Regions from separate parts of the Rhodococcus sp. PD04 genome, predicted to be linked through region 2. Evidence: riboswitches for the same ligand, from Rfam matches in the RefSeq annotation. Region 2 holds a riboswitch; the other holds the start of a gene.

Region 1 (5,596 bases), 430 kb from region 2:
CGAGTTTCTCGCAGCTGTCGACCTTGCGGCTGACGATGACGACGTCGGCACCGGCGTTCGCAAAGGCGAGAACCATCTCGCGGCCCAGGCCGCGGCTGCCACCGGTGACGAGCGCTACCTTTCCTTCGAGCGGACGGGGATGCGTGGTCATGCGGGCTCCTGTCGATGAGGTCGGCGTCGAAGGCGCCGAAAGAGTGAGAAGGTGCGGCGGGACACCGGCGCCGCCGCAGCGACGTCGGGACGGTCCCGATGGAGTCAGGTCGAGGGAACGAGAGGGACGAGGGCCTTACCAGTTGCGGCGCCGTCGAGCATCCCGATGAAGGCATCCCATGCACCGCCGATACCACCGGCGAACTCGGTGTGGACGGGCCGGATCCGGCCGCTCCGGACGAGCGCGGCCATCTCGTCCTCGAAGGCATCGCGCGCATCGAGATGGTCGGCCAGCAGGAAGCCTTCCATCCGGGCGCGACGCCAGATCAGTTTGAGCAGGTTGTTCGGTCCGGGCACGGGTGTCGCGGAGTTGTAGACGCTGATCATCCCGCACAGAGCGATTCGGGCGTGGTCGGCGAGCACGCGGATGGCCGCTTCGAGCTGTTCGCCCCCGACATTGTCGAAATACACGTCGAGCGCGGTGGCACCGACCTCGGCCATAGCACTGCGCAGCAGGTCCTTCGCCGGCCCCTCGTGATGATCGAACGCCGCGTCGGCACCGAGTTCCCTGACAAGAGAGACCTTCTCAGGAGAGCCGGCGCTCGCGATCACCACGGCACCACGCTGTTTCGCCAGCTGGACCGCAGTGGATCCGACCGCACCGGCCGCGGACGACACGAACACCACATCGCCGCTGCGCACCTGCGCGATCCGATCGATTCCCACCCAGGCGGTCATACCCGGGATGCCGAGGACACTCAGGTGCAGGGCTGCGGGGAGGTCGTCGTGCCGGAGCCTGCGGCAGTCGGACGGGTCGACGAAACTTTCCGTCCGCCAGCCGTACTCGTGGAGAACCAGCGATCCGATCGGCAACTCGGGTCGATCGGACCAGGACACGACCCCGACCGTTGGAGCCAGCATCGGCTCCCCCAGTGCATAGGGCTCCGCGTAGGTCGCCTCACCGCCCATCCTGCCCCGCATGTACGGCTCGACGGACATGACGAGGTTCCGCACGCGGACCTGCCCCGGGGCGGGTTCGCCGAGAGCGGTTCCGACCAACTCGACGTCGGTGTCACGGGGACGGCCGCTCGGGCGCGCCCGGAGGATCCATTCGCGTCGGACGAGTTCGGTGTCCACGGTGTCGGTCACAAGGATGCCCGTTCTCTTCGTGATGCGGACGGCAGCGCGATCATCCCGCGAGTCCGGCCGTGACCTGCTCGACGAGATCGCGGCGCACGAGCTTGCCGGTGGGGGTACGGGGCAGGTCGTCGACGAACACGACGTCGTCGGGGGTCCTCGAACCGCGCAGACGTTCACGGCACCACGTGCGGATCGAATCGGCGTCGTCGTGGTTGTCGACGGCCGGCACGATCACCGCGCAGATCCGTTCGCCCCATTCGTCGTCGGGAGTACCGATGACGGCCACCTCGCGCACCTGCGGGTGGTGCGCCAGCACGTCCTCGATCTCGGCCGGTGCGATGTTCTCCCCACCTCGGATGATCGTGTCGTCCGCGCGGCCACCGATGTAGAGATAGCCGTCCTCGATCCGGGCGCGATCCCTGGTCGGGAACCAACCCTCCGCGTCCAGAACCGAACCGTTGCCCATGTACTCGCCGCTGACCTGGGCCCCGCGCACCCACAGCAGACCCGTCTGCCCGTCGGACAGCACGCGTTCGCCGTCCTCGGATCGGATCTGCGCCTCGATGCCGGGCACGATCCGCCCGGTCGAGGAGAGACGCCCTCGCAGTTCTGGTTTCGCGAAGGCCTCCCGATGGTCTTCGGGTCCGAGCACCGCGATCGTCGAACTGGTCTCCGTCAGCCCGTAGGCGTTGACGAATCCGGTGTCACCGAACGCCGCGAGAGCACGTTCGAGGACCGGCTGGGGCATCCTCGCCCCTCCGTAGGCGAGCGACTCGAGAGTCGGAACCTCGGCCGGCGCACCGTCGAGGTGGTCGACGATGCGAGCGAGCATCGTGGGCACCACCATCGCGCTGGTGACGCCCTCGGTGCGGACGAGATCGAGCCAACCCTGCGGCGTGAAGTCGGGCAGGTACACCATGCGGCGACCCGAGTAGACGTTGCTCAGGACGGCACCGAGACCTGCGATGTGATAGGGCGGCGTGCTGACCAGAGTGGCCTGTTCCTCTGCTGCGGAGCCGAATTCGACGGTGTTGATGAGGTAGGACAGCAGGTGCCGGTGCCGGAGCAGCACCCCTTTCGGAGCCGAGGTGGTCCCGGAGGTGAACAGCACGATCGCGGTTCCCTCGTCGTCCGATCGGTCGCCCTCCAGAGGGTCCGTACCCTCCGCGAGACCGAGGAATTCGTCGGTCGAGACGATTCGGTGCGCGCACCCGTCGAGCTTGCCGACAAAGTCGGCATCCGCAACGACGATCGGTTCGTCCAGCCTGTCGATCAGTTCGAGCAGCTGCGCGGCCGGAAGCCGGTAGTTCAAGGGCGCCAGTGGAACACCGGCACGACCGGCAGCGAACATGAGCGTGGGAAGGACCGGACCGTTCACTCCGACGAAGACGACGTGTCGGGCTCCGAGCTCACCGAGCAATCCCGCACCGCGCGAAGCGAGTTCGTCGAGCCGGCGGTAGGTGACGCCGTTCGCGCGAGGACCCATCGCAATCCGATCGGGGGTGGCGGCGGACGCCATGTCGAGGACCATCCCGATACCCATATGACCACCTGTCTTCAGAAGCCTTGCCGTACGAGAGAAGAGACGAATCGACCGGCGCTCGCGATCATCGGGCACCGAACCCTCGGTCGCGAGACCGTGTGATGCACACCATAGCAATTATGCCAATATTTGTGAAGGTATCGCTCGGAATTTTCTGACAGCCTTCTCACCAGGCGAAATGTGCGACACGCCACCCCGGGAGCGTCCTGATGAACCGACGTCGAAGCACATGGCATACTTGACGCCACAACTGAACAGCCACCGAACCGCGGCGGGAGAGTCCCGCACACAGCGGGCGCCGAAGGAGCAACCTCCCCGGGAATCTCTCAGGCCCCCAGACCGCCACGGCGAGGCTCCTCTGGAAAGCAACTCTTCCGGGTTCACCGAAGGTGTAAGCGGCTCCGTCCGCGAAAGCTCTCAGGTCCGATGACAGAGCGGGGAACGACAACACCCGCTGGTGCTCGTTTCGTGCACCCTGGACCCGAGGTAGACGTGTGACCGTTTCCCTGGGCGCGCCCCTGCGCGCCGATGATGCGCTGTCCGTGCCCCTGCGCGCCGATGATGCGCTGTTAGAGCAGAAGCGCGCCGACACTGCGTCGACCGAGTCGCGTGGCCCCGCTCTCCCTCCCTCCCCCGCTCCGAAATCGCCGCCTCGCACGAACCGGCGACTCGGGATCGCCGCGATCGTGCTGTCCGCGACCGCGATGGGCGCCGCAGGGTTGTTCGGCCGCAAGGCAACTCCCGAAGGCGCGGTCCTCGGTGAGGCACTGACACTCGGGCGGATGGCAGTCGGAGCGATCGGCATGCTCGTCCTGATCGCGGTGTCCCGCCGCCTCGGACAGTTGCGCCGGACCCGCCTGTCCTGGTCGGTTGTCGGCGGAGGCGTCCTTCTCGGATTGTCCCTCGCGACCTATCTGTCCGCCACGGTGTTGACCGACCTGTCCCGTGCCGTGGTTCTCCACTACCTCGGTCCCGTCGTCGCGACGGCTCTCGCCCGGGTGTTCCTGAAGGAGAGGGTCGGTCGTCTCGACGCCTTGTCGATCGGCACGGCGTTCGCCGGGATGCTGCTCGCCGCCGGTCTGGTGGGCGGTGAGTCGTCCGGGGGTGAGCACGAAACGCTGGGCACCGTATTGGGCGCGGCCTCGGGAGTCTTCTACGGCGCGGCCCTGCTGTGTTACCGCTATCGCACCGACATGCCGTCCGACGTCCGGTCCTTGTGGAACTTCGTCTTCGGTGCCGTCGCGGCAGGTGGGATGGTCGCGGTGACCCGACCCGACATGTCGGGGATGACTGCGACGAACTGGCTGTGGGCCGGTGGGTTCTTCGTCGTCTGCGGCCTGTTCGCACTGGGGCTGCTCGTCGTCGCGGGAAAGCACCTTCGCGCTGCAGAACTGTCCGGCCTGTCCTACCTCGAAGTCGTGGTCGCGTTGATGATCGGCGTGGTCGCCTTCGGAGAGTCCGTGACCGTGCTCGCCGCCGCGGGCGCCGGTCTCATCGTGGTAGCGATGGCCCTGCCGATGCTCGGTCGTCGATGACACTGCCGACATCCGGCCGCAGATGACACTGCCGACGTCCCGCCGCATATGACGAGAGGGAGGGCGCGCCGACCGGCGGGCCCTCCCTCTCGAATCCGTTCTGTTACTGCTGCTGCGGCGGCTCGGCCGGCTGCTCGGATGCGTCGTTCGCCATCCAGCGCTGGGCCGGCGGCGGGGTGGGCAGCGCCGACTGTCCTTCACCGGCACCACCCTGCGCACCTTCCGTGGCGAGACCCGTCCGGACCGCGGGATCGACCGGCTTGCGCGCGACCGCCTCGGCTTCGGCGACTGCCTGGGCCACCTCGGGGTCGCGCTTGGTCGCGAACCAGTCCTCGACCTCGGCGCTGTCGTCCTCGGGGCGTTGCAGCTCTTCGTCGACAGGACTCGGCTCGAACCGGAAGACGCCGTCATCGCCGGGTGCGCCGAGCGTCCGCGCGAATCCTTCGAGCGCCTTGCCGAAGTCGCTCGGCACCACCCACATCTTGTTCGCGTCACCCTGGGCCATCTGCGGCAGGGTCTGCAGGTACTGGTAGGCGAGCAGCTCCGGAGTGGGCTTGCCGGCCTTGATCGCGGCGAAGACCTTCTCGATGGACTTGGCTTCACCCTGGGCCTCGAGGTACCGCGCCGCGCGATCACCCTGCGCACGCAGGATCCGCGACTGCCGGTCGGCCTCGGCCTCGAGGATCGCGGCCTGCTTCGCGCCTTCGGCGGAGAGGATGCGCGACTGCTTGTCGCCCTCGGCGGTCTTGATCGCGGATTCGCGGTGCCCCTCGGCCGTGAGAATCATCGCGCGCTTCTCGCGGTCGGCCTTCATCTGCTTCTCCATCGATTCCTGGATCGACGGCGGCGGATCGATGCTCTTGAGTTCGACTCGCGCGACACGCAGTCCCCATCGGCCGGTGGCTTCGTCGAGCACACCGCGGAGCTGACCGTTGATGGAGTCGCGCGAGGTGAGCGTCTCTTCGAGGGTCATTCCGCCGACGACGTTGCGGAGCGTGGTGACGGTGAGTTGCTCGACCGCGGCGATGTAGTTGCTGATCTCGTAGACGGCCGCCTGCGGGTTCGTGACCTGGAAGTACACGACCGTATCGATGCTCAGCGTCAGGTTGTCCTGGGTGATGACCGGCTGCGGCGGGAACGAGACGACGCGTTCGCGCAGATCGACCTTCGCCCGGATGCGGTCGACGAAGGGCACCAGGAAGGTGAGCTGACCCGACGCCGTCCGGTA
Region 2 (5,596 bases):
CTGCGCAACGACCATGTCGTCCTCGAGCGCGACGGCGACGTCGTCGCGCTCGCCGGCGTCCACGACTACACCGCCACCGAACCCCACCACCCCGACATGCCCGCCGCCCTCGACGGTATCGCGGACGGTACCCCGGTGATCCTCGCCGCCCACCAGCCGCGGCACATCGACGAGGCCCGCGAGCTCGGAGTCGACCTGCAACTCTCCGGGCACACCCACGGCGGGCAGATGTGGCCGCTGCGACCGTTCGTCTCCCTCGCCAACCCCACTGTCACCGGACTGGACCGCTTCGGCGACACACAGATCTACACGTCCCAGGGCACCGGCGCGTGGGGACCGCCCGTGCGGGTGGGCACCCCACCGGAGGTCTCCATCCTCGAGCTGACCGCCGCGAACTGACGTCCCGTTCTCCTGGGCTTAGTGAGATTGGTGCTGAAGCGGGGGGGTAATTCGGTATTTCTATGGTTTCCGTCTGGTCCGGAGTTATGCCACTGATGAAGATGGCCGACGGACCCGTCCGTCGGCCATCCCCGGCATCAGCCGCTGTACGCCTCCAACGGCGGGCACGAGCACACCAGATTCCGGTCGCCGTGAGCGCCGTCGATACGCCGCACCGCCGGCCAGACCTTGGCCCGGCTCTTCCCCATCGGGAACACCGCGATCTCCCGCGAGTACGGGTGGTTCCACTCACCCACCAGGCATTCCGCGGTGTGCGGAGCCCCGCGCAGCGGGTTGTCCTCCACCGGCCACTCCCCTGCCCCGACGCGGTCGATCTCCTCACGGATCGAGATCATCGCGTCGATGAACGCGTCGAGTTCGGCGATGTCCTCGCTCTCGGTGGGTTCGACCATGAGGGTGCCGGCCACCGGGAAGCTCATCGTCGGCGCGTGGAAACCGTAGTCGGCCAGACGCTTCGCGACGTCGTCGACCGTCACCCCCGTCGCCTTCGTCAGCGGCCGCAGATCGAGGATGCACTCGTGGGCGACCATGCCGGTCTCCCCCGTGTACAGCACCGGGAAATACTCGTCGAGACGACGCGCGATGTAGTTCGCCGACGCGATCGCCGTCAGCGACGCGCGACGCAGTCCCTCGGCACCCATCATCTTGATGTACGCCCAGGTGATCGGCAGGATCGACGCCGACCCGTAGGGTGCCGCCGAGACCGGTCCCGCTCCCCCGAGTCCCGGCTCCGCCGGGTGACCCGGCAGATACGGGGCCAGATGCGAGCGGACACCGATCGGGCCGACACCCGGACCGCCGCCACCGTGCGGGATGCAGAACGTCTTGTGCAGGTTCAGGTGGCTCACATCGCCACCGAACTTGCCCGGCCGCGCCAGACCCACGAGAGCGTTGAGGTTGGCGCCGTCGATGTACACCTGACCGCCGGCGTCGTGCACCGCACCGCAGATGTCGGCGATGTCGTGCTCGTAGACACCGTGCGTCGACGGATAGGTGATCATGATCGCGGCCAGACGCGCACCGTGGTCGGTGATCTTGGCACGCAGGTCGTCGAGATCGACGTCGCCGTTCGGGCGGCACGCGACGACCTCGACACGCATGCCCGCCATCACGGCGGACGCGGCGTTGGTGCCGTGCGCGCTCGACGGGATGAGGCAGATGTCCCGATCGGTGTCGCCACGGTCGAGGTGGTAGTGGCGGATCGCGAGCAGGCCCGCGTACTCGCCCTGGCTGCCCGCGTTGGGCTGCAGGCTCACGGCGTCGTAACCCGTCACCGCGGCGAGCCAGCCCTCCAGGTCGGCGATGAGACGGCGGATGCCGGCCGTCTGGTCCGCCGGAGCGAAGGGATGCAGACCCGCGAACTCGGGCCAGGTGATGGCCTCCATCTCGGCGGCAGCGTTGAGCTTCATCGTGCACGAGCCCAGGGGAATCATCGTCCGGTCGAGGGCGAGATCCTTGTCGGACAGACGCCGCAGATACCGCATCATCGCGGTCTCGGTGCGGTAGCGAGTGAACGCCTCGTGCTGCAGGAACTCGCTCGTGCGAGCAAGGGCCTGCGGCAGCGCCGTTCCCTCGGCGGCCTCACCGGCGGTGACACCGAAGGCACCCAGGACCGCGTCGACATGCGCCGCGGTGGTCGCCTCGTCGCACGAGATCGACACGTGATCGTCGTCGACCCGGTACAGGTTGATGCCGGCCTCGAGGGCGGCGGCGAGCACGGCATCGACCCGCCCCGGGACGCGCACCAGGACGGTGTCGAAGAACTCGTCGTGCACCACCTCGACGCCGCCGGCGCGTAGACCGTCGGCGAGACGACGGGCGTGCCCGGCGACGCGGCGGGCGATGCCGGTGAGGCCTTCGGCTCCGTGGTACGAGGCGTACATGGCCGCGAGCACGGCGAGGAGCACCTGGGCGGTGCAGATGTTGCTGGTGGCCTTCTCGCGGCGGATATGCTGCTCACGGGTCTGCAACGCGAGGCGGTAGGCCGGGCTGCCGTCCGCGTCCACCGAGACACCGACGAGACGGCCGGGCAGGGTGCGGGTATGAGCGTTGCCGACGGCGAGGTAGCCGGCATGCGGCCCACCGAAGCCCATCGGCACACCGAACCGCTGGGTGGTGCCGAAGCACGCGTCGGCGCCCTGCTCCCCGGGCGGGGTGATCAGGGTCATGGCCAGCAGGTCGGCGCCGACGGCGACGAGCGCCCCGCGGTCGTGGGCCGCCGCGATGATCGGAGCAGCGTCGATGATGCGGCCCGAGGCGCCGGGCACCTGCAGGATCACACCGAAGAACTCGCCCTCGGGCAGTCCGTCGGTGGCGAGGTCGACGGTGACGATCTCGATGTTGAGCGGTTCGGCGCGGGTCGCCAGCACCGCGGCGGTCTGCGTGAACAGGTCGGCGTCGACGACCACGCGCGGGCTCTTGGACTTGCGGTTCGCGCGGCGCAGCAGGGTCATCGCCTCGGCGGCGGCGGTGGCCTCGTCGAGCATCGACGAGTTCGCGATCTCCATGCCGGTCAGGTCGGCGACCATGGTCTGGAAGTTCAGCAGCGCCTCGAGGCGTCCCTGGCTGATCTCCGGCTGGTAGGGGGTGTAGGCCGTGTACCAGGCGGGGTTCTCGATGATGTTGCGCAGCAGCACGGGCGGCGTGAGCGTGTCGTAGTAGCCGTGACCGATCATCGACGTCGCCACGGTGTTCTGCGACGCCAGTGCCTTCAGTTCGGCGAGTACGTCGTGCTCGGAGCGGGGCGCGTCGAGGACGTCGAGGCCGGTCGGCACGTTGTCCGCACGGTCGTCGAGGATGGCGGCCGGCACCGCGGCGGTGGCGAGGGCGTCGAGGGAATCGACTCCGACGACGTCGAGGATCCGGTTCAGGCCGGCGGTGTCGGGGCCGATGTGGCGATCGGCGAAGTTCGAGGTGACGGCATCTGTCATCGCAGCTCCCGGGCTGGTCGGCGAGGTCCACGTGCGCGCGGTCGCGCGAGGTGGTTCCTCCCCCTCTGTCGTGAGCTCGCGGAGCGAGCGCCTGAGAGATTCGGCCGGCCAGAGCCTTTCCCCGTGGGCGGGCGGGTGCTCCCGCCGCTTTCCAGAGACGTCGGAGCTCACGCGGTCCCGGTTGCCTGAGAGATTGACGGGGAGGTGCTGCTCCTTCGGCGCCCGGCTCGGTGTCCGGGTCTCTCCCGCGTGATGGCGACGCGTCTTCGAGTCTAGAACACGTCGCGGGGGTCGAAATACCGCAGGTGCGGAAAGTGCCGCAGGCGGTAGAGCTGAATCAGCAGAGATGATCGGTGGTGTGGTCAGCCGATGCGGCGGTTGATGCGTTCGCGGCGACGCGACGCCAGTTCGTCCTCGGGGCGTTCCTCGACGCCGCCACCGTCGGCGCGTTCGGCGGGGAAATCGGCGATGCTGCCGGTGAGCTCGCGCATCGCGCCGCTCACCGCGATCCCGAAGACGCCCTGCCCGCCCTGCAGCAGGTCGACGACCTCTTCGGGCGACGTACATTCGTAGACGGTGGTGCCGTCGGAGAAGAGAGTGATCTTCGCGAGGTCGCCCACCCCACGGCTGCGGAGATGGTCGACGGCGACGCGGATGTTCTGCAGCGAAACGCCGGTGTCGAGCAGGCGCTTGACGATCTTGAGGACGAGGATGTCCTTGAACGAGTACAGCCGTTGGCTACCGGAACCGGCAGCCCCGCGGATGGACGGTACGACCAGATTCGTGCGGGCCCAGTAGTCGAGCTGGCGGTAGCTGATACCCGCGATCTGGCAGGCGATGGGCACCCGGTAGCCGACGAGCTCGTCGGGCACCGAGTTGTCCGGAAACAGGCCCGGTTGGATCTCGTCGGTCTCGTTCGTCCGCGGCGCCGGATTCGAGCGATCGCCGGAATCGACGCCGAGTGGCTGTCCCTTCGTCCGATCTCGCACTACTGACTCCCTCTCGCGCGCCCAGTTCTGCCTCGCAACGATCGATTGGCGGATCCCCCCGACCACATCCGATCATCGAGCGCTCCCAGGCTCACCGAGTCATCCCTGGCGGATCAACTCAGCGTACGCTCCGGTGTTGGGCGCTGGGCTGCAACACGCCGACCGGAAGGCAACGTTCGACATTACTACCGTTACGGCCGACGCGCGCGTCAACGCTCGCCGCCGTGCGAACGGACGGCGTTTCAGCCGTCCGTCGCCTTGAAATCGTCGGGCGAGACGGAATCGAGGAACTCCTTGAACTTCTCGACCTCGTCCTCCCGCTCGTCGGGCATGACCAGTCCCGCCTCGGTGAGTACCGGTTCCTCGACGTGGACCGGTGCGCCGATGCGCAAGGCCACCGCCACCCCGTCGGAGGGCCGGCAGGACACGCGCATCCCTCCGTCGAAGACCAGATCCGCGTAGAACGTCCCCTCGCGCAGGTCGACGATGCGCACCTCGCGCAGGTTGTGACCGAACGCCTCGAGGAGGTTCTTGATCAGGTCGTGGGTCAGCGGCCGCGCCGGTTCGACCCCCTGCTGTTCGAGGGCGATGGCGGTCGCTTCGTTCTGCCCGATCCAGATCGGCAGATACCGATCGCCGTCGACCTCCCGCAGCAGGAGGACAGGCTGGTTCTGCGGCTGTTCGATACGAATCCCTACTATCCGCATCTCGCTCATCGCGATGCCTCCGTCCTGCTGCTCGTCGGTGGTGGGACCACCCGACAGGTACTGCCTGGAATTCTAGTGTCCTCCAGCGCATCCGTCAGGTGCCGTAGGTCACCACCCGACGGAGGGTCCGTGGTCGCGATCGGCGACGAATGCGTCACGTCAGCGGTCGAGTGCCCCCTGCACCGCCGCCTTCACCAGGCACGTGTGCAACGTCAACGACAGTGCCGCCAATTCGCGCACCATCTCCTCGGCGCGCTGCCGCGCCCCCGCGTCGCGGCCCTTCGCGATCGGGCCGGCGATCTGCGCGACGAGCGCGGCCTCGCGGTCGGCGGCGAGCTTGAATGCCCGCAGATGCCGAACCTCGAGACCGAACTCCGCCATCGCCTTCGCCGTACGGGCGAGCAGCACCGCGTCCTCGTCGAAGAAACCGGCCGGACCCGGCTTGACCAGGCCCGCCCCCACCAACTCGGTGAGGAAGGCCGCGTCGATCCCTGCACGCGTGCACAGATCG

The links. Region 2 has a riboswitch for glycine ahead of gcvP (aminomethyl-transferring glycine dehydrogenase). Riboswitches for the same ligand answer to the same signal wherever they lie in the genome.
Region 1: another riboswitch for glycine. It lies ahead of U9J23_RS11330 (DMT family transporter); the one in region 2 lies ahead of gcvP (aminomethyl-transferring glycine dehydrogenase).

What each region holds. Positions count from the first base shown of each region.
Region 1 covers NZ_CP142143.1:2,446,350-2,451,945, reverse strand. Annotated here, with positions in the region: gene U9J23_RS11345 (SDR family NAD(P)-dependent oxidoreductase) at 1-151, opposite strand, end outside; gene U9J23_RS11340 (NADP-dependent oxidoreductase) at 256-1,299, opposite strand; gene U9J23_RS11335 (class I adenylate-forming enzyme family protein) at 1,340-2,833, opposite strand; glycine riboswitch at 3,096-3,185, shown strand; gene U9J23_RS11330 (DMT family transporter) at 3,328-4,368, shown strand; gene U9J23_RS11325 (SPFH domain-containing protein) at 4,472-5,596, opposite strand, start outside.
Region 2 covers NZ_CP142143.1:2,874,553-2,880,148, forward strand. Annotated here, with positions in the region: gene U9J23_RS13255 (metallophosphoesterase) at 1-399, shown strand, start outside; gene gcvP (aminomethyl-transferring glycine dehydrogenase) at 537-3,389, opposite strand; glycine riboswitch at 3,552-3,647, opposite strand; gene U9J23_RS13265 (MerR family transcriptional regulator) at 3,752-4,378, opposite strand; gene U9J23_RS13270 (bifunctional nuclease family protein) at 4,621-5,094, opposite strand; gene ftsR (transcriptional regulator FtsR) at 5,245-5,596, opposite strand, start outside.